DNA from 3 places in the Pontibacter toksunensis genome. Region 1 is predicted to be linked to each of the others. Evidence: riboswitches for the same ligand, from Rfam matches in the RefSeq annotation. Region 1 holds a riboswitch; each other region holds the start of a gene.

Region 1 (7,413 bases):
CTAGAATAATAGATAGGTTAGAGTTGGAGGCTCCCGTTACCATGTTGCGGGTATATTGGATATGACCAGGGGCATCGGCGATGATGAACTTGCGTTTTGGTGTGCTGAAGTACTTGTAGGCCACATCAATCGTAATACCCTGCTCACGCTCGGCCTTCAAACCGTCCGTCAGCAGCGACAAATCTACCTGCCCGTCTTCGTTTACCCTGCCGGAGCTTTCAATAGCCTCCAGCTGGTCGATGTAAATCTGGTTTGTATCGTACAGCAACCGGCCAATGAGAGTGCTTTTACCGTCGTCTACGCTACCTGCTGTTATAAATCTTAATATATCCATGTTAAAAGTATCCTCCTTTCTTGCGGTCTTCCATGGCAGTCTCCGATAACTTATCGTCGATGCGGGTAGCGCCGCGCTCACTTATTTTTGAATCGATGATTTCAGCAATCACAGAGTCTATGTCATAGGCCACCGATTCCACGGCAGCGGTACAGGTCATATCGCCCACGGTTCTGAAACGTACATTTCGTTTCACGATTTCATCTTCCGGGTCGCGGTAAATAAAGTCTGAAGTGGCCATCAGCTTTCCATCGCGGATGAGGCACTCCCGCTCATGGGTAAAGTATATGTTGGGAAGAGAGATTTCCTCCCGCTTGATGTAGTTCCATACATCAAGCTCCGTCCAGTTGCTGATAGGGAAGGCGCGTACGTTTTCGCCTAAAGAAATGCGACCATTGTAGGTGTTCCAAAGCTCCGGGCGCTGGCGTTTCGGGTCCCACTGACCAAATTCGTCTCTTACTGAAAAGATCCTTTCTTTTGCACGAGCCTTTTCTTCGTCACGGCGGGCACCGCCAATACAGCAGTCAAATCCGAATTCCTCTATCGTCTCCAGCAAGGTATAGGTTTGCAGACCGTTGCGGCTGGCGTAGCGGCCGGTTGGCTCCGAGAGGTTTTGCTTTTTGATCGTATCTTCTACGTTGCGTACAATCAGCTTCTCACCTAGTCGATCAGCCAGTTCGTCGCGGTACCGGATAGCTTCCGGGAAGTTATGCCCCGTATCGATGTGCACCAGCGGGAACGGGAACTTGCCCGGGCGGAAAGCCTTTTCAGCTAAACGCACCAGGGTAATGGAATCTTTACCGCCCGAAAACAGTAAGGCCGGCTTTTGGAACTGGCCTGCTACCTCGCGCATGATATGGATGGCTTCCGCCTCCAGCTGGTCGAGGTAATCAAGGTATCTTTTAGTCATTTCTTGTATTGTTTATTCAAATCGTGTTTCAGCGAAACGATTTTAAATTTGGGTGCAAAATTAAGGGAACTTAATAGTAAAAGCATGATTTAAATCAATTCTTTGCATCTGAAGAACAAATTTAAATCATGCTTTATGTTTTTACCTGGCGTGCAGTCCGCACTCTTTCTTAGAGTTGCTCTCCCACCACCAGCGGCCTGCCCTAAAGTCTTCGCCTTCGGCAATGGCGCGGGTACAAGGGGCGCAGCCAATGCTAACGAACCCTTTGTCGTGCAGCGGGTTGTAAGGGATGTTGAGTTGGCGCACGGCCTCACGAACCGCGTCCAGCGACCAGTTCTTGAGCGGGTTGTACTTGATAACCTGAAAACCCGGGTCCCACTCAATCAATTGTAAGTTCTGACGTGCATCAGACTGCTCGGCCCTGATGCCTGTTATCCAAAGCTGTACCCCCTGCAGTGCCCGCTTCAGGGGCTCTACCTTGCGTACAAAGCAGCACTGCTTGCGGTCTTCCACAGAGTTATAGAAACTCAGGGTGCCTTTTTCAGTCACCATCTGCTCCACAGCCTCATGCTTCGGGAAGAGTACTTCTATTTTTTTGCCGTAGTGCTGGTTGGTTTTATGCAGCAGGTTATATGTCTCGTTAAAAAGACGGCCTGTGTCCAGCGAGAAAACGCGGATAGGCAAGTTATTTTCAAATATATAATGCGTTACAAGCTGATCTTCGATGCCAAGGCTGGTAGAGAAGGCAACATGCCCCTCAAATTGTGAGGCCAGCAGTGCCAAGCTTTCTTCAATGCCTTTACCCTCCAGAAGGGCAAGCAGTGCCGGCACTTTGGTTTCTAAAGCAGATATATCGTTCATGTATACTAAATTAAAATCTTGGGAAAATGGAATTTGTTGTTTGTCATTGCTCCCGGTCTACAACTATTCTTCTCTTCTTTTTGTGCCCGCTGCAGCAGAAAATCTACTAGAGTGCGGACAACAGGGTGTCAGAATGATAAGATAAAGAGAAGTGGATACAGGAGCGCCTGACACGGCAGAGGTGCAGATATGATAAATCTATAGATCAGACTTAAAATCTAGCACATTGTACAGCAACAACAACAGCAACCTGCAGGCATAGTGTGAGCAGGAACTGTGGCAGCAGAAATGCTACCGGAAAAAGAGGACGATGTGTAGTAAGCTGTTGTTTGCATTTTCTTGTAAATTTATATGCCCCGGTCTGGCGGGATAGGACTTGGCACCTTCCCAAAAGGGTGGTTGCCAGAGGGTCATAGAGCCTATTCTCTCGCCTCTTCTCTATAAATTTTTCTTTTGACGGTTAAGCCAATTCGTATTAAGTATACAAATTTACATCAAAAAATGTTTAACTGCCTACTAAATAGGTTAAAATAAATTTGTGGAGCAGCAAAATTATACCCGCAGCTGCTCCGATTTTAATAATAAATTGCCGCTTATGCTGCCAATTTAGTCACATATTTCACCAGTGAGCGCTTCGCTATGGGCAGCAGCGCGTGCTCCAGCGGCACTGGAATCCGGGACACGACGGCAAAGGTAGCAGGGTTGGGAAACTCCTGCCGTTGCCGCAGCAACTGCACCTTCAGGTGCTCATGTGTCTGCGCCAGCCCACGCCGCACCGTTTGCAGGTGCTCAGTGTTAATGCCCCTGTACTTCTCGTAAGTGTTTTCAAATACTGTGATGCGGAATACATACACCTGTGTCTCTTTGCCCGGAAAAGCCTCCAGGAAAAGGTAGCCTTCGTTGTGGTACATGGGCGTGATTCCGATAGGGGTGATTTCGAGGTGGCGCTCCACAAAATCGTACAATTCTTTCCCTTCAGAGAGGGCTTCGTTGAAGAGAGGGGCAGCATACTGTATGATCTCTTCTATCTGCTGCATCGTCTCGTCGTCCTGCACAATTTTCTCATATACCAGCTCCAGTTTTTCAAAATCTGCCCTACTGATGCGCTGTGGAAACGATTCGTACACCAACTGCTTGTGTGCCTTTACATGTTGCAGGTTGCGGTAGTGCATGATTAGGTCAGAGAATACAGGATAGAGGCGCTGCTTGCCAAATTCATTTCTGGCGGCTTTTAGGTAAGCCAGCAAAAGATATTTTTTGTACTCAAAATCAAGAAGCCCTTCAGTGAGCCAGTTGGCAGGTAGGGTGTTCATAGGCTTTTACATTATAAAGCATAGGTTGGAATATCAGTAATATAACGCTTTATCGCTTTTCCTGTTGATACCTGTTAGGGGAAAATTCTGACTTTTTCTAAGCACAGAATGCATGCCAGGTTTAGAAAGGCCATTCTTTGGGCAGCTTCGCTTTATGTGCCTGTAGGGGAGCCACCTTCTGGTGCAGCTGCTGCAGGATGTAATTGACATCGTCCTCATACTCTATATATAAGTCCTCATGCAACTTTCTCAGCTTTTGCAGTACCGCCTGCATGCGCTTTACCATGTAATCCTGCAGGGAGTCGGCGCGGTAAAGGTAAGCTATAATAAAGTCAATGTGTTCTGACAGGTAGCGGCGCAGCAGGAGCAAGGTGAGTTGTATTTCTCCTTCTTTGTCTTTGGTGTACTTCATCTGGCGCGTAATGTCTCCACTCAGGGAGCGCATATCCATCATCAGGTAACCCGGAGAGTACGCCTCATATTTTACCTGCCGCTCTATTTCTGCTGCCACTGCCTCCCGCCTTTCCTGCAAGGTCTCACCTTGCTCCACCAGCTCGAACTGCAGGCGCTGGCACAGGTCCGGGTCTTTTTTGAGCAGGCGGAAAAGCAGCTTGTCCTTCTCTTTGTGAGACAGGTGGCTGATGGCCTCTTTCAACTCAGAAGATAACTGCATTTAACTGGTCTATACATTTACAGCTTTTCATTTAAAGCCAAACAGCAGCGGAAACAGGAATATGACAATAGTAACCCATACACCATAAATGGGCAGGAATAGGGCAATTGATTTTCCGACTCCGGCAATGTTTGACTTCTTTGTCAACGATTTGAAAAGCCTGGCTGTTACGATTAAAAGGTTGGTCAGGATAAGAAGGTTGCCGCCCAATACGGCCAGCCTGTTTGGTGTAATGCCCCATTCTGCTATCCGGAACAGGATGGCCGATAGTGCAATGCCATTGACAACTATAGTTATAATTGACAGGAGAAAGAGTATCCAGTTAGCTGTGTTGTTCTCAGTCTTTTTGGAGCTTTCTGCCACCGAAAAGAAGATAATGGCCATCACGCCAATCAGGAGTAAATTAAAGATGAGAAGAAACTCCCGGTCGTTATAGGGATCTTTGCCGGAATAGAGGATGGCAACCAGGTAAATAACGAGCATGATTAAAACCAGCGGGCTGAATATCTTAGCTATCACCGGAGAGACTTTATTCACCAGCTGCGGGTTGGTCTGTGTCAGGTAAGTGCCTACTATGGGCGCTCCTGCCAACCCGAAAATGGCGACATACTGAAAATAAAACTCCTCAATCTGAAATCCGATAAGCGAAAACAGCCCGATGGTAAGTCCTGTCATGATTCCACCGGCGATCAGTATTAGGGTTGTCATGACAATCAGGTCGCCGTTGTAGCTTAAAAACTCGAGCCGTTTGTTATAGTCTGTCAGGCTGTTGCCTACGAAGGCGGTGCCCAAGAGTACCCAGAGCAGCAATGGCAAATGAATACACGCCTGGAGCAATGTGTCGCTTGTGGTGGATACCGGGAGCATGTTAATATAGATGAGTGAGACGAGCATTACGCCGCAGATAGTAGCAACCTGCTTGAACTGCAAGTTGTTTTTCCAGGCAAAATAGGCTGTCAGGAGTGGTAGAAAGATAAAACCAATGTTCCTGGGGTAAAAGAAATCCTCCTCAATGGAAAATATACCAGGTAGCTTGGCTATGAAGCCGGCTATCAGTACAGCAATTATCACAAATAGCAGCTCCCTGCCGGTGCCCCAGTTAATGTCGTCGCTTTCGTAGTTCAGTCTTTCGTTCCAGAAATCAGCGAGCACGGTGCCTTTAAGTTCCGGATATATGGTGCTGAACTCCCGCTTGAAATGCACCTTGTTACTACGGTACAATTTTTCGAGTTGACCCGGATCGTTGAGATGTGTGAGTATTTCGTCTTTCATGGTTTTTTACTTTAAGATGTTTTAGCCGCTATTACCTGTTCTGCCCAGTCAGTGCCACCTGCTGCCGATGCTGCAGGTTTGTCTGTGTCTTTCTGTTAGTTTACCTAAAGTACTTTGAATTGCAAAGTAGTGGCGCAAAAAAAATATCAGTTCTCTTTCCTGTTATTTAAAATAAGCTGCTCCAAGGCGTCCAGGTGCTCTTGAAAAGCCTCACGACCTGTCTCTGTGGCCTGGTAGGTGGTGTTGGGCTTGCGCCCCACGAACTGCTTCTCCACCTGCAGGTACTCAGCCTCCTCCAGGGCCCGCAGGTGGCTGGCCAAGTTGCCGTCGGTGAGTTGGAGCGTGTCCTTGAGCGTGCTGAAGTCCACACGCTCCTCCACCATCAGCACCGACATGATGCCCAGCCGTGCCCTGCTCTCGAAGGCTTTGTTGATATGCTCCAGGTACGCTTTCACCCGCCTCTAGCGCTCGTGCCTGTAATACATTACCAGCCCGTAAACCACGTGCAGCACCCCGAAGCCCAGCGTCCAGGCCAGCAGCCCGTAGCCCACCCAGAAGCACGCCGCCAGCCCCAGCCCCATCTCCAGCAGGCCTAGGTAGCGGATCTCGCCCAGGGTGTACTTGCTGGCGCTGAACAGGGCGCAGCCGTAGAAGACCAGCATGGCCGGGGCCACCAGCAGCGCCAGCCCGTGGTAGAGCAGCGCTGCGCAGAACACGCCCCCCGCCCCCAAGGGGATGAGCAGGTTGGCCAGCAGCCGCTCGCTCCGGCTGTCCCAGACGCGGTGGTTGGCGCGGCGGGCCCGGCAGGCGGTGAAGTAGGTGGCCGAGCACAGGGCCACCAGGAAGACCAGGCCGGCCGCAGCCAGCAGGAAACGCCCCGCCTCCCCGTCGCCCAGGCTGCGGGCGTAGTCGGTGCCGCGGGCCAGCAGGTACCACTGAACGGCGCCGGCGCCCAGCAGCGCCGACACCCCGGCGGCCACGCCCGAGAGCCCGCTGAGCGAGATGAAGCGCGAGGAGCGGTCCATGATGCTGCGTATCTCGTGCAGGGCGGCTAACTGGTCTTGCTGTTGGTTCATACTAAAGTACTTTGTGTTCCAAAGTTAATAAGCCTTTACTAATTGCCAAGAAAATGGTGCTAAATTTTTTGTTCACCAGAATTCATTCAGTTCCTGATAGATTTCTGAAAGGAGCTACTGTGGTTTTAGGTCGCAGTTAGTGTGGTACCGAGTGTGTTAATCTACAATTCTGGGAACAGTTAATAAAGGGTTAGCTGCGCATCCTGCAGTAGTTACAGTGTTGGCACTTCAAGAATATTTCCTTAAACTTATAGCCTGTTTCACATTGAACTAAGGCGTCTTGTTTTGTGGTTAAGGAAGTGATTACTCAGGTAAATCGTGTAACCAGTTGTGCAAAAGAACTTTATCCCTTCTGCAGACAGATAAAATAAACTCTTTACCCACTGCGTTTTCAGTTCGTTTCACTTTGTCTTTGCGTCAGAAGAACACATTTGAATATATCATAACATCCCTACAGAAAAATAAATGATAAAGAAGATCTCCCTCCAACAGATTTTCTGCTTATTTATGATAAGCAGTTTTACGCTCTTTTCCTGCAGCGACAAACGCTCTGGTGAACCCCGGGTGCTTGTCTTCAGCAAGACCAGTGGCTTCCATCATTCCTCTATTGCGGCTGGCAACAACGCCCTCATGCAGTTAGGAGAGGAGAATGGGTTTATAGTTGACACAACCACCAATGCAGCTCTTTTTAATGAAGATTCTCTGAAGAAGTATTCGGCCGTTGTGTTTTTGAACACGACCGGCGATGTGCTGAACCATTACCAGGAAGCGGATTTTGAGCGATACATACAAGCGGGTGGCGGGTTTGTGGGCATACACGCCGCAACAGACACTGAGTACGACTGGGGCTGGTACGGCAGGCTGGTAGGTGGCTATTTCAACGGCCATCCGGAACCACAGAAGGCGGTTTTAAATGTAGTAAACACGGATCATGCTGCTACAGAGCACCTGCCGAAGGAATGGGAGAGAGCCGA
Region 2 (7,413 bases), on a different contig from region 1:
TTCTCTATGATACTATTACTCTTACGATCCGCAAGCTTCGCAAGCGTCTGGGTTGTCAAGTGAGCAGCTCATGTCGCTGCGGTTTTGGTCTTGCTGGCTGTAAACCGGCGACAGCGTTTCGGCTGCCTGTTTCTCCACCGTGAATTTGATGGCGTCTACAGCGGCCTTGGTGCGCAGGTAGTACATACCTGTTTTCAGACCCTGCTTCCACGCATGGAAGTGCATCGAGGTCAGTTTACCGAAGTTTACGTTCATCACGTGCAGGTTAAGCGACTGGCTCTGGCAGATGTAGGCACCACGGTCGGCACTCATATCGATGATGGTACGCTGGCTGATCTCCCAAACCGTCTTATACAGGTCTTTGATGTTCTGGGGGATGTTTGGAATATCCTGCACAGAACCGTTGGCCGCGATGATTTCGTTCTTCATCTTATCGTTCCAGATACCCAGCGCGATCAGGTCCTTGAGCAGGTGCTTGTTCACCACCATAAACTCACCAGATAGTACGCGGCGCAGGTAAATATTAGAAGTATAAGGCTCAAACGATTCGTTGTTACCTAAAATCTGTGCAGTAGAAGCCGTAGGCATTGGTGCCACCAGCAGCGAGTTACGCACACCGTGCTCCTTTACTTCCTGGCGCAGTTCTTCCCAATCCCAACGGCCAGATGATGGCGTCACGCCCCACAGATCGAACTGGAACTTGCCTTCAGACAGTGGAGAACCTTTGAAGGTCTCGTACGCCCCCTGCTTCTTCGCCAGGTCCTTAGAAGCCGTCATGGCTGCAAAGTAGATGGTCTCGAAGATATCTTTGTTCAGCCCTTTCGCCTCATCGCTCTCGAACGGCATGCGCAGGTGAATGAATGTATCCGCCATACCCTGCACACCTAAACCGATCGGGCGGTGGCGCAGGTTCGAGTTACGTGCCTCCGGTACCGGGTAATAGTTGATGTCGATGACCTTGTTCAGGTTCTTCGTTACATGGTACGTTACATCAAACAGCTTCTGGTGGTCGAACGTTTTGTGGCCGTTCTCCTCCTTCACGAAGCGTGGCAGGGCCAGCGACGCCAGGTTACAAACAGCTATCTCATCCGCGGCTGTGTACTCCATAATCTCGGTGCACAGGTTGGAGCTCTTAATAGTACCTAGGTTCTGCTGGTTGCTCTTGCTGTTTGCCGCATCTTTGTACAGCATATAAGGAGTACCAGTCTCTACCTGCGACTCCAGAACAGCAAACCACAGTTCCTGTGCTTTCACTGTTTTGCGGGCACGGCCCTCACGCTCGTACTTCTCGTACAGGCGCTCAAAGTCCTTACCCCAGCAATCAGCCAGCCCAGGTGCCTCATGCGGGCAGAACAGGCTCCAGTCGCCGTTCTCTTCCACACGCTTCATGAACAGGTCTGGTGTCCAGAGGGCATAGAACAGGTCACGGGCACGGTTTTCTTCTTTACCATGGTTCTTCTTCAATTCCAGGAAGTCGAAGATATCAGCGTGCCATGGCTCCAGGTAAATAGCGAAGGCACCTTTGCGCTTGCCACCACCCTGGTCCACGTAGCGGGCTGTGTCGTTAAACACCTTCAGCATCGGGATGATACCGTTGGACGTACCGTTCGTGCCTTTTATGTAAGAACCTGTTGCACGCACGTTGTGGATGCTCAGGCCGATACCACCGGCGCTTTGCGAGATCTGCGCGCACTGCTTCAGCGTATCATAGATGCCTGGTATGCTGTCGTCTTTCATTGTCAGCAGGAAGCACGAAGATAGCTGCGGCTTTGGCGTAGCGGCGTTGAATAATGTTGGCGTGGCGTGGGTAAACCACTTCTCAGACATGAGGTTATAAGTCTCAATGGCAGATTCGATGTCCTCCTTGTGGATACCCACGGCGACACGCATCAACATATGTTGCGGGCGCTCTACAATCTTGCCGTCCAGGCGAAGCAGGTAAGAGCGCTCCAAAGTCTTATATCCAAAGAAATCGTAGTTATAATCGCGGTCGTAGATGATGGTAGAATCGAGCAGGGCTGCGTTCTTACGCACAATCTCATACACGTCCTTGGCAATCAGCGAAGCGTTTTCCCCAGTCTTTGGGTCTTCGTAAGTATACAGGCGCTTCATGGTATTGGAGAATGACTTGCTGGTAACCTTGTGCAGGTTAGAGATAGCAATACGTGCTGCAAGCACCGCGTAGTCCGGATGCTTCGTTGTGAGGGATGCCGCTGTTTCGGCAGCAAGGTTGTCCAGCTCCACGGTGGTCACACCGTCGTAAATGCCGTCAATTACCTTTTTGGCTACCTCAATCGGCGACACATAATCCATGTGCAGGCCGTAGCACAGCTTTTCAATGCGTGCCGTAATCTTATCGAATTTAACAGATTCGCGTCTGCCGTCTCGTTTAACTACTAACATAGGCGTTATACAATTAGCGGGTTCTAAAGGCCCGGGTTATTAATGAATAGGTACAGATATATATGATAAAGCGCTGCCGTTGCAGCTGCCGGTTCTAATAAGATGCGGTACTTTATCAGCCCATACGCATATAGCGATATAAGCCGTTGCAGTACAAACGATTATGAGTTAAGCCAAATGCTTTTTCTATATAGCAGGGTCGAGATACCCTGTTAGATGGCGGCAATGCCATCCAGAACCCGGTTGGGATTGCCACTGCAGTGCGCGCCTGCGGTCTGTTCCTGCAACCGATGTTGTGTAAGCGTAAGATAAGGAGGGGAAAGAAGCACTTTCCCCCTTTGGCTCCTCAATATAATAAGGTTTTTCTATATACTAAAAGTCCTCGTCCAGCGAGAATACTTTTTTGTCTTTGTCGCCGCCAACACCTGCTTTCTGGTACTCTGCCACACGCTTTTCAAAGAAGTTCGTCTTACCCTGCAGCGAGATCATCTCCATAAAGTCGAATGGGTTAGCAGAATTGTAAAGCTTGCTGCAACCCAGTTCTCCTAAGAGGCGGTCGGCCACAAACTCAATGTACTGGCTCATCAGCTTCGAGTTCATACCAATCAGATCCACCGGCAGCGCATCTGTTACAAACTCCTGCTCAATAGCCACGGCATCGCGAATAATTTCGTGCACGCGCTCTTCCGGCAGCTTGTTGTTCAGCATACTATATAAGAGGCAGGCAAAGTCGCAGTGCAATCCTTCGTCACGGCTGATCAGCTCGTTGGAGAAGGTCAGGCCTGGCATCAGGCCACGCTTCTTCAGCCAGAAGATAGAGCAGAAAGAGCCGGAAAAGAAAATACCCTCCACAGCGGCAAAGGCAATCAGACGCTCAGCAAAGTTCTCACTCTCGATCCACTTCAGCGCCCACTCCCCTTTTCTACCAACTGCCGGCACTGTCTCCAGCGCGTTGAACAGGTGGTCTTTCTCACTCTGCTTCTTTACATAGGTATCGATAAGGAGCGAATACGTTTCAGAGTGGATGTTCTCCATCATGATCTGGAAGCCATAGAAGCAACGCGCCTCCGGTATCTGCACCTCGTTCATGAAGTTTACGGCCAAGTTCTCATTCACAATGCCGTCTGAGGCTGCGAAGAAAGCCAGTACGTGGCTGATGAAGTGGCGCTCGCCATCGTTCAGGTTTTCCCAGTCTTTCAGGTCCTGGCCCAGATCGATTTCTTCGGCTGTCCAGAAGCTGGCTTCTGCCTGCTTATACATCTGCCACACCTTATCATTCTGAATCGGAAACAAGACGAAGCGGTTTGGATTCTCTTTCAGTATTGGCTCCATATCATGCATAATTTTTAAAGTTTAAAGAATTAGTTTTAGAACGTTTGCTCTAAAAACTCCTTGTATCTGTATTTGTTCATCGGCTGGTGAGGCTGCTGAGCCAACTACATCAGGAGTTCAAATATATAGAATTGAACTTGAAAGTTGGGGCGAAAGTTGTTCAATTTATGCACACCCTCTCAGATGGTGCTTAGGGGCATATTCAGGGGTTAATACACATAGTTATCCACACCGTGGATAACACACATAGTATAGCTAAAATATTGAGATGTATGTATATAACAGCTGTTACAGGGCCATTCTTGAACCATAAAGGCTACAAAAACAGCTTTTTAGACCCCCGGCTGTTTATACGTGTTAATAAGAAAGCAAAAGCAGTTAATTTATGTCAGAAGCAGAAGTAATACACCTTATTTTTAGTGCAATTTGTGGAAAACGCAAAAGTTGACAAACCTGCACAATCCACTACAAAACAGCACCTTGTGCAGGTTTTTAACAAGCTGCCAAAACTTACACGGAGATGTCAACAGCGTTATCCACAAATTTACTGTTGCCAAGGTGCAGCGCAAAAACAAATTGTAGCACAAGCCATTGCAAATTTAAAATAAGACCCGTACCTTTGCGGACTAAATCTTTTAAACATACATTGAAGCTGATGTACGCAATTGTAGAAATCGCAGGTCAACAGACCAAAGTAGAGAGCGGCAAGTTCATCTACGCTAACAAGCTTTCCGGCAATGAGGGTGACGCCGTTGAGTTCACCAATGTTCTTCTTACTGATGATAACGGCACTGTTACTTTAGGTGCACCTTTCGTTAGCGGTGTTAAGGTAACAGGTAAAATCCTTACCCCGATGGTGAAAGGCGACAAAGTAATCGTTTTCAAAAAGAAGAGAAGAAAAGGATACCGCAAGAAGAATGGCCACCGCCAGCAATTCACGAAGGTCCTGATCGAGAGCATTGGTTAAGCAGTAAGAAGAAATTTATTTTAAAATCTTTTCAGGCTTAGCTCGCTAACCTGAAGTAAAGTAAAAAGACATGGCACACAAAAAAGGAGCAGGTAGTTCTAATAACGGCCGCGAGTCGCATTCTAAACGACTTGGTGTTAAAATTTACGGTGGCCAGAACATCATCGCTGGTAACATCATTGTAAGACAAAGAGGTACTGCACACCACCCAAGCACAAACGTGGGTATTGGCAAAGACCACACACTGTTCGCGCTGACTGACGGCGTGGTGCAGTTCAGAAAAGGAAAGAAGAATCGTTCTTACGTTTCTGTAGTTCCTAAAACAACAGAAGCTGAGGCATAAGCATCACTGCAAGCTGCTTACTAAAGCAGTACCGATTTGAGAAAGGGTTGCCATACGGTAACCCTTTCTTTTTACCCACAACCAACTGCAGACTTATTTTAAGCAATATATTTCGTTTTTATACATATATATGCTTAACTTGCAGCTTCTTATCAAGAAAGACCGAGGGATAGGGCCCCATGACGTCTTAGCAACCTTGTAAAAGCTTGGTGCTAACTCCCTTCCTGCGTACATGCCAGGAAAAGATAAGGAATGTACTCCTCCCCAGGTGTCTTTCTTGATAAGCCGAATAATGAAGACTTACGAGAAGATAGAAGACACCGAAAATGACAAAACACCCCATTCATAGTTTGCTGAAAGAGCGTGTGCTCGTGCTGGATGGCGCGATGGGCACCATGATTCAGCGTTACCAGCTTTCAGAAGCAGATTTTCGTGGCGAGCGCTTCAAAGATCATCCCAGCGACCTGAAAGGCAATAACGACCTGCTTTCCATCACCCGCCCGGACATTATCAAGGCCATACACGTTGAATACCTGAACGCCGGCGCCGACATTGTGGAAACCAACACCTTCAGCGGCACCCGCATTGCCATGGCCGATTACCACATGGAGGACTTGGTGTATGAACTGAACTATGAATCGGCAAGGCTGGCCCGTGAGGCAGCAGACGAGGTAACAGCCCAGAACCCGGATAAGCAGCGTTTTGTAGCAGGTGCCATTGGCCCGACCAACCGAACGGCTTCTCTCTCTCCGGATGTAAACAACCCTGGCTACCGCGCTATCACTTTCGACCAGTTGGTGGAAGCATACTATGAGCAGGTGCGCGGTCTGGTAGATGGTGGCTGCGATGTGCTGTTGATAGAAACGGTGTTTGATACGCTAAACTGCAAGGCTGCCCTTTTTGCCGCCGAGCAATTCGTGCAGGATGGCGGCAAAAAACTGCCCATCATGGTATCCGGCACTATCACGGATGCCAGTGGCCGTACGTTGTCTGGCCAGACGGTAGAGGCTTTCTGGAATTCCATCTCCCATGCCCCTATTATCAGCATTGGTTTTAACTGTGCCCTCGGCGCACGCCAGCTGAAAACACACATCCAGGAGCTGTCCCGTATTGCGGATGTGCACATCAGTGCCTACCCAAATGCCGGCCTGCCAAATGCCTTTGGTGGCTACGATGAGACGGCAGACGAGATGGGTGCCATTGTAGAGGAGTACCTGAAAGAGGGCCTGATAAATATATTGGGTGGCTGCTGCGGCACCACACCGGATCACATCCGCCGCATTGCGGAACTTTCTGCCAAACACAAACCACGTGTAGTTCCTGTACTGCCTCCTTACTCGCGCTTCAGCGGACTAGAGCCACTCACCATCACACCAGAATCCCTGTTTGTGAATGTGGGGGAGCGCACGAATGTGACGGGTTCCAAGAAATTTGCCCGCCTGATTGTAAACGGCGAGTTTGAAGAGGCCCTGTCGGTAGCGCAGCAGCAGGTAGAAGGTGGCGCGCAGATCATCGACGTGAACATGGACGAAGGCATGCTGGACTCTGAGGAGGCCATGACCAACTTCCTGCACCTGATTGCCTCCGAGCCGGATATCTCTAAGCTGCCGATCATGATCGACTCGTCTAAGTGGACGGTGCTGGAGGCAGGCCTGAAGTGCGTGCAGGGCAAATCTATCGTCAACTCTATCTCCTTGAAAGAAGGGGAGGAAAACTTTAAGGCGCAGGCCCGCAAAGTTCGCCAGTATGGTGCCGCTGCCGTAGTGATGGCGTTTGACGAGGAAGGCCAGGCCGATACTTTAGAGCGAAGAATCGAAATATGTGGACGTGCCTACCGCATCCTGACAGAGGAAGTAGGCTTCCCGCCACAGGACATCATTTTCGACCCGAATGTATTAGCCATTGCCACCGGTATAGAAGAGCATAATAACTATGCAGTAGAGTACCTGGAGTCGGTGAAATGGATAAAGGCTAACCTGCCGCACGCTTTGATAAGTGGTGGGGTGAGCAACCTGTCGTTCTCGTTCCGCGGCAACGACCTGGTGCGTGAGGCCATGCACACCGTGTTCCTGTACTATGCGGTGCAGGCTGGTATGGACATGGGTATTGTGAACGCGGGTATGATGGGCGTGTACGATGAGATTCCAAAAGACCTGCGCGACCTGATTGAGGATGTGATCTTTAACCGCCACCCGGATGCCACTGAGAAACTGGTAAACTATGCCGATACAGTAAAAGGCAAAGGCAAAACAGCCGCAGGAGCAGATACTGCCTGGCGCGATGCCCTTGTGGAGGAGCGTCTAAAGCATGCCCTGGTAAAAGGCATTGTAGAGTTTATAGAAGAAGACACCGAAGAAGCCCGCCAGAA
Region 3 (7,413 bases), on a different contig from region 1:
GACACCACCATCTGCCAGCCCTCCAAATCTTCGCATGCAAACCTGCCTGAGGAGGAGCGACTGGCACTAGGAATAAGAGACAGCTTACTGCGACTTTCTGTTGGAATAGAGGATGCAGCGGATCTATTGAAAGACATTGAAACAGCTATGAAATCTTAGTATTAGCTAAGGAAGGGATTAGTACAGATTATGGCGGCCCTTGTGTAGGCAAACAGTTTAGAGACAATCGGAAAAAGGAAATAAGTGGAACGGTTAGCTATAAGAAGACTGTTCCACTTATTTTTGTAGCAACAAACAAAATCTGGAATATGAATTTACTGAAGGTAGCGCTGGCTCAGATTTCACCGGTATGGTTAAATAAAAACCAAACATTGGATAAAGTATGTGCCTCGGTTTCAGAGGCAGGGGCTAAAGGATGCGATTTGGTTGTTTTTGGAGAAGGTTTACTCCCTGGCTACCCTTTCTGGTTGTCCTTAACCAATGGGGCAGAATTTAATTCCACTATGCAAAAGGAAGTACACGCGCACTATATCAGAAATGCAGTTCAGATTGAAGCAGGTGAACTGGATGAAGTGTGTAAACTGGCAAAGGAACATAAAATTGCAGTGTACCTAGGTATCATTGAGCGCAGTAAAAACCGGGGCGGGCACAGCCTGTACTGCTCTCTGGTTTACATCAGTGAGGAAGGGCTGATTCAGTCGGTTCACCGAAAGCTACAACCTACCTATGAGGAGCGGCTAACCTGGTCTCCTGGTGACGGAAACGGCTTACGGGTGCATCCCCTGAAGGAGTTTACTGTTGGTGGGCTAAACTGCTGGGAAAATTGGATGCCTTTAGCCAGAACAGCGCTTTATGGCTTGGGTGAGAATCTTCATGTGGCCGTCTGGCCCGGTTCAGACAGGAATACTGTGGATATTACCCGCTTCATCGCCAAAGAGTCCCGGTCTTTTGTTATTTCTGTGTCTTGCCTGATGAAGGTTGCGGATTTCCCAGCCGACACGCCTCATCTGGAAAAGATTGTAAAGAACGCCCCGGATGTACTGGCCAATGGAGGCTCCTGTATTGCAGGCCCTGACGGAGAGTGGTTAGTTGAACCCGTAGTAGGAAAGGAAGGTCTGATAATCCAAACGCTGGACTTTAACAGGGTACTGGAAGAGCGGCAGAACTTCGACGTTTCAGGTCACTACTCCCGCCCTGATGTGACAAGGTTAACAGTTAACAGAGAGCGGCAGTCAATATTGGACATAAGAGATTAGTGGAAGGGTAGCTGGACATCATTTTTGTATCAGCTTGAGGTTAACTAAAGGGTTTATGGAAGAAGTAATCATAGTTGGTGCAGGTTTGAGTGGTTTATCTGCAGCTTACTATCTGAAGAAGAAAGGAATTGATGCCCTTGTTGTAGAGGCAAGGGAAAGATGGGGAGGAAGAATAGAAACCGTTCAAGCCGCAGGCAATGGGACACCGGTTGAAATGGGGGCTACCTGGTTTGCAGAAAAGCACACGCACCTGATGCGCTTGCTGAAAGAGCTGGATCTTCCGTTTTATAAGCAATATCAAAAAGGAATAGGCGTGTTTGAAACAGACGCATCCCAGGAGGCGCAGTTGTTTCAGGTACCAGACCCGGAGGAAGCATCCTACAGAATGGCGGGAGGCACCTCAAAGCTCATGGATGCGCTGGTCCAGCATATAGGGCGTGACAGGATCGTCTTAAGCTCTCCAATAGCCCGAATATCAGAGGGAGAAGATTATATAGAAACTATAACCAGCAAGGGAGAAAGGTTTACTAGTAAGTACCTAATTATAACTATTCCTCCTTTTCTGATTTTATCGCAAAAGATAGCCTTTGCTCCGGTACTTCCTGCTGAGCTGGTTAGTGTAATGGCAAACACACACACCTGGATGGGGGACTCCATAAAGTTTGCTGTTGAATATGAAAGTCCTTTCTGGCGAGAGGGGTATTCCGGGACAGTTTTCAGCCACGCAGGAATTGCCATCGAAATGTATGACCACAGTAATTATGAGGAGACCCGTTTTGCGCTGAAGGGTTTTCTCTCTGCTGATGCGTCTGCCTTCACCAAAGAGGAGCGGGAGCTAAAGGTGATGGAGCAGCTGACAAGGCTATTAGGAAAGCAAGCAGCCAACTACCTTTCTTGTACAGAAAGGGTGTGGAAGGGTGAGACTTATACCTTTTCTGATTATGGCAGGTATGTGATGCCCCACCAGAACAGCGGTCACCCGCTCTATTTGCAATCCCTTATGAACAGTAAGCTATACCTGGCAGGCACTGAGACTTCGCCGTCTTTTGGAGGATACATGGATGGGGCCGTTTACAGTGACTTAGCCACAGCCCAAAGCATTCTCCGCAAGATGAGTATAGCCTGACTTACTCTTCTTGAATGGGAAGGCGTTCACATGGAAAGCTTAGCTCAAGGTACAATAGTTGGAAGGAACCGAACCTTGGCCGCTGTAATCTGACTGCTATCAACCGATACAAGGTGTAGATGATAAGCATGGATGCTAACTAACCACTCCATTAAATGGCTCACGGCTCTTTTCTCCCGGTCATACCTGGTAAAGAACGACGGGCCGCTGTCGGTGAGGCGCGCTTTCAAAAAAAGTGAACTAAAGAAGCTGGTGCAAAGGGCGGCCATCACGAGCTACAGCCTGCGCTGGATGTGGGCGTTCAGGTGGCAACTGCTGCTGGAGAAGAAGTAGGTGTTTCCTATATGTGAGACCTGAGGTGGTCCTGGTAACCGCCCAGGTGCTGGTCCTGGCTCCCGCTGAACACCCCATTCTTTTATGCTGAAGGCGCGATGTTGGGCCATGGACCGCAGTTCTTTTTGCAAAAAACTGCGGTCATTCCTGCGCCTCCTACATTCCTCTCAGATGAGAAGCGATTGGTTACATCAGGGTAACCCCTTATTGGGAGCGCCAGCCAGGAATTTGTTCCGGCGGGCTAGCGTTCATGTAGAACTCTGTACGATGTCAGCGGTTCTGCTTTGATGAGCGTGTCGGTGCCTATATATTCATTGTTTTTGTTCCAGTACCACTTGCGCACCTTCGGTATCCTGACGCCGTCTACAACTACCTCCTCTTCCAGCAGAATATACTCTCCGCTTTCAGGCTGCCCGTGGTTGAAGCGGTAGGCCTCCATTGCGTGCGTTTCTGGGTCAAGGTAGAAGAACCAGTTGTCGGTGCCTACGGCAGCATCGTAGTTTACCTGCAGTACCTTGTAATTTTTTCCCTCGAGCTCCTCGTTTTTAGCAGCATCGGTTACGTTTACTCCATCATCTGTCAGCTTCATAGGAAGGCCATAGAGGTAGCCGTAAAAGCTGTGGACCCTTTGCGCGGCTTCGGGAGTCAAATCGTATTTTTCCCGGTCCTCTGCGCTTATATCTTCTTTGCCGCCCAGCAGGTAAAACTCCTTGCCATCCGAAATGCCTTTTACCACCTCTTTCCCGTCCTGGCGGCTGATGTGGGCGAAGTAACCGGTGCTGTTGTCTATCTCTATCTCGAAGGTTTTCTCTTTCCCGGCCGTGTCGGCAGAGCTAAGATAAAGGCGGGTTTTCAGTTGCGGCCAATTGCCCTCGGGATCATGGTAAGCCAACGTTCTTTCAAGCAGTTCTGAATCAACTTTTGGCTTCGACTGGCAAAAGCTTAGCAGCAGTAAAACCATCAGACCGGTTATGTGCAGAAGGTATAGGGAAATTTTATAACTCATGGGATAAAGTCAATACGAAAGACAACGCTACAAAGCTAAACTATTCCGGAAACCTATTTATAAACGCCCAAAGGCCCTATAGACCTACTCATACGGTTAATGACTTTTCCAGGCTATCTCGAAAAGGCCGCTTTCTTGAACGGTACAAAGCAACGTTTACAGTTTCCTATCGCAGGTAAAGATTTAGGTGCATTTATTAACGAAGCACCTGTTAACAGTGTCTGCTTTGGTTTACTGATCCTGTCATCAGTCTCCTGAACGAGACCTTACCAGATCAACCTATATTTGCAGGCGATGGTTGCTGAGGGTTGAAGGCTTTGATAACGGAATCAGAGAAACGCTCCATCTCCTCTAGCTGCGGGCTGCTCTGCAGCAGGAAGAAGTCTACGCCCACTTTCTCAAACTCCCCGATAAGGTCCTGGATCTTTGCCGGTGTACCCACCAAACCCGTTCTTAATCCGCGGTTCGTTACTGAATAATCCTGCAGCGACAGCTCCTGCTCCAGCTGCGTTCCCGCCAGCCACTGCTGATAGTTGTCGTAGCCGGCGGCAGACGCCTTCACGTCTGTAATGCGGTCCAGCTCCTGCTTTGCCTCTGCCTCAGAGTCACGCACTATGCTGTAGGCTGCCACACCGTACTTCATCGGCGGCAGACCCAGCGCCTCGCGGCGGCGGCGCATGTCGGCGATGCGGTCCCCTGTGCTTTCAGGAGAATCGCCGTGCATCACATAGCCGTCGCACTGCGTGCTGATAAGCGTTTTGGCTGCTTCCGACTCCCCGCCTGCGTAAATGAATGGCTTCTTGGCTGGCTTTGGCTGCAGGATGTTGTCCTCCACCTTATAGTACTTGCCCTCATAGGTGAAGTGGTCTTTCTCCCACACATTCGTCACCACGTCCAGCCACTCCTTGGTGCGGGCGTAGCGGTCGTCGTGCTGCTCAAAGTGAATGCCGTACTTGGTCGCCTCATCGCGCCACCACGACGACACCACATTCAGCGAAAGTCTGCCGTTGCTGATCAGGTCAATGTTTGCAGCCTGCTTGGCCAACTGTGCCGGGTTGTGGAAAGTAGGCCGCACCGCCACCATTATTTCCAGTTGTTCCGTAACAGCCGCCAGGGCCGCCGCCGTAGACCAGGCATCCAGAGAAGGAGCCGCCTGTCCTTTTATGTCGTTCAGGTACAGCTCTGCAATAAGGGAGAGGCTGTAGCCCCAGTCCTCACTTCTTTGAGCCAATGTTTTCACATAATCCCAGGAGGTGTCCATGCCCTCGTCGGGAATGTTCCGGAGCCATCCTCCGAAAACAGGTAACCAATATCCGAACTCCATCTTATGCCTCCTGTAGTTTAAGTTGCGCTTTCTTTTCAAGGTAATCCACTAGGCGAGCGTGCGGGTTAAAGCCAATCACGTTCACAGCGTCTGCCACAAAGTTCGACAGCGCATTTACGTCATAATAGTAAATCTGGCCATCACGCTCGTCTACCATGTACTCGATACCACCCACATCGATACCAGCTTCCTGCACAATACGCTCAATGGCATCAATTACTTCCTGCTCTGGCGTAAAAGCCTCTACTTTCAAGCCGTTCTTCGGTGCATCCAGGGCACAGGCGTTGCGGGTCAGTTCTTTGCCGTTCGTCGTCTGGCAGATATCAGCAGGGCAGAGGTTAAAGCTTTCCCCGTTGGTATACACTTTGATGGCATAAAGGTATTTGCCGCCCAGGGTTTCTACGCGGTTAATGTGTCCGCCGCGGGCCACCACGTACTCCTGCACCAGCGCTGTGTTGTCTATTCCCAGCTTCACTTCTCCGGCTTCTACCGCCTGGGCAAGTTCTTCGGCGGAGTCATAGCGCACGATGCCGGCACCGCTGCCGCCTATGTTCGCCTTCACCACCACCGGGTAACGAAGGCCATCCGCAGCTTTTACCGCCTGGGAAGGATGGTTGATGACACGGGCTTTCGGGTAAGGAAGCCCCAAACGCTCCAGCAGTGTTATCTGCAGGGCCTTTGATGTCTCGTACTGGAAAGCTTTATAGCCGTTTACCACCGGAATGCCACGCGCCTCTAATTGCGCCAGCAGGCCGAGTGTGTAAAAAATTCCCTGCTCGTTGTTGCGCAGGTAAGCAGATGGGCTCATGCGGTTAAAGAACAGGCTGTAAGGCAGTTCTTTCTGCGCCGGGTCATAGGTATGCTCAGCCGCGTTCAGGCGCTCATACGGTATACCACGGGCATCCAGTTCGTTAAACAAAGGTCGGAACCAGTCCGGGTGCTCATGGAAAATAGCGATGGGTTTATCTGATGAATAAGTTGACATAGGATTTCTTGCTTAAGTTTATGTATAATGCTGCTGATAGCAGCCGGTGTTATGAATTTAACTTTTATGAGTACCTGACGGATGAAAAGCCGCAGGTATAGTTCTAATCGGGTGAGGCGCTACTATAATTTGTACGGAAACATAGGCCACAGCTGTTTCTGAAGCTGCAGACGCTGGCGAATGGAGGTGACAAAGTGGTGAAAGGGTATCGCTTTACACCTACAGCCAGGGCAGCAGGATTAGCAACAACAGCAACAACAAGAAGTTGAGGTAGTAAATAAAGAGGTCTTACCGATGGTGTTGGACCGGTAAAATGTAGCTACCTGAACGGTAGAACTTGGTGAAAAGGTATTCTTCATGAATGCTAATTTATATGCCCTAAATAATTTTAGGCAGGATTTAGCACCTGGTTCTACAACTGGTTGCTAGAAGTTCACAGAGCCTGTTCTCTCCCTTCTTCTTTATAAATCAAATACGATGATAGGTAATTGACTTTACGGATGCAAAATTGGCAGGTGAGTTTCATAATTCCAAATTCTTCTAAATAAATAATGGAGGTACACAGAAGGAAGGCTACTGCTTCAGCCCTCCTAATAGCTGCGCCATGCACACTGAACAGGAAGCACCTGCACATCTTCAGGATAAAGTGAGATAGTGAAGTTATAGTCTTACAGCTCATTATTTGCAGTCTGTACCGGACTTAAAGGGAACAGCAATGTTCACTTTGGCAGAATCATAATGTACTCTTCTTGACTGAGTGTTATCTTTTGCTGCTTTCACGTCAACACTAAGGTTGTAGTACAGGTGGCCAATGATATAAGAGTTTACACTTAGTTTGCTAACTTAAATCCTTATGTGCATGGGAGGTGCTTTTCTACTTGCGCCTACCTCATCGACTCCGAGAGGTTAATCACGACCAGGTTAATAACCCAAGAAGTAGAGCAACTCCACAGGTCAATCCCGCTTAAGCTCTGATCCGATAGCGCAAGGCAACATATCCTGGCAGCCATAACAAGCCCTTGCTGTACTTAACCTTCCATTCTACAGCTACTATTCCTTCTTTGTCGCTATTGAGGAATTGCAGTTCTTCATATATCACATAGAGGGTAGAAAGCTTGAGAGTCAGGCGTAGCAAGCGCTTGAAACCATCTTATTGCGCTACTGCTCAGTTTCTGCCTGCCATGACTCCCCCGTCCACGTCCCAGATGGAGCCGGTTACCCAGGAGCTTTTATCTGTGAGCAGGAAATAAATGACATTGGCAACATCCTGCGCCCGCCCGACTCTTCCTATTGGGTGAAAGGAATTGAACCCCTGTAGTGCCTCCTCTATTTTATCTTCCTCAATGAAGGCAGCGTAAATAGGCGTTACCACCACTGCCGGGG

The links. A riboswitch is a leader RNA that binds a small molecule or an ion and turns the genes downstream of it on or off. The one in region 1 is predicted to bind S-adenosylmethionine.
Region 2: another riboswitch for S-adenosylmethionine. It lies ahead of metH (methionine synthase); the one in region 1 lies ahead of ACFS7Z_RS04660 (phosphoadenylyl-sulfate reductase).
Region 3: another riboswitch for S-adenosylmethionine. It lies ahead of ACFS7Z_RS26345 (ATP-grasp domain-containing protein); the one in region 1 lies ahead of ACFS7Z_RS04660 (phosphoadenylyl-sulfate reductase).

What each region holds. Positions count from the first base shown of each region.
Region 1 covers NZ_JBHUOX010000002.1:430,473-437,885, reverse strand. The annotation lists gene ACFS7Z_RS04670 (sulfate adenylyltransferase subunit 1) at 1-334, opposite strand, end outside; gene cysD (sulfate adenylyltransferase subunit CysD) at 336-1,244, opposite strand; gene ACFS7Z_RS04660 (phosphoadenylyl-sulfate reductase) at 1,386-2,105, opposite strand; SAM riboswitch class I at 2,450-2,552, opposite strand; gene ACFS7Z_RS04655 (hypothetical protein) at 2,699-3,418, opposite strand; gene ACFS7Z_RS04650 (hypothetical protein) at 3,540-4,091, opposite strand; gene ACFS7Z_RS04645 (hypothetical protein) at 4,119-5,363, opposite strand; gene ACFS7Z_RS04640 (winged helix-turn-helix domain-containing protein) at 5,510-5,818, opposite strand; gene ACFS7Z_RS04635 (hypothetical protein) at 5,825-6,439, opposite strand; gene ACFS7Z_RS04630 (ThuA domain-containing protein) at 6,947-7,413, shown strand, end outside.
Region 2 covers NZ_JBHUOX010000021.1:48,275-55,687, reverse strand. The annotation lists gene ACFS7Z_RS21330 (ribonucleoside-diphosphate reductase subunit alpha) at 22-2,403, opposite strand; gene ACFS7Z_RS21325 (ribonucleoside-diphosphate reductase small subunit) at 2,776-3,744, opposite strand; gene rplU (50S ribosomal protein L21) at 4,391-4,702, shown strand; gene rpmA (50S ribosomal protein L27) at 4,773-5,045, shown strand; SAM riboswitch class I at 5,192-5,297, shown strand; gene metH (methionine synthase) at 5,372-7,413, shown strand, end outside.
Region 3 covers NZ_JBHUOX010000049.1:2,371-9,783, forward strand. The annotation lists gene ACFS7Z_RS26315 (trans-sulfuration enzyme family protein) at 1-159, shown strand, start outside; gene ACFS7Z_RS26320 (carbon-nitrogen hydrolase family protein) at 309-1,256, shown strand; gene ACFS7Z_RS26325 (flavin monoamine oxidase family protein) at 1,312-2,382, shown strand; gene ACFS7Z_RS26330 (hypothetical protein) at 2,515-2,715, shown strand; gene ACFS7Z_RS26335 (DUF6503 family protein) at 2,957-3,721, opposite strand; gene ACFS7Z_RS26340 (LLM class flavin-dependent oxidoreductase) at 3,996-5,045, opposite strand; gene ACFS7Z_RS26345 (ATP-grasp domain-containing protein) at 5,047-6,030, opposite strand; SAM riboswitch class I at 6,397-6,500, opposite strand; gene ACFS7Z_RS26350 (SDR family NAD(P)-dependent oxidoreductase) at 7,196-7,413, opposite strand, start outside.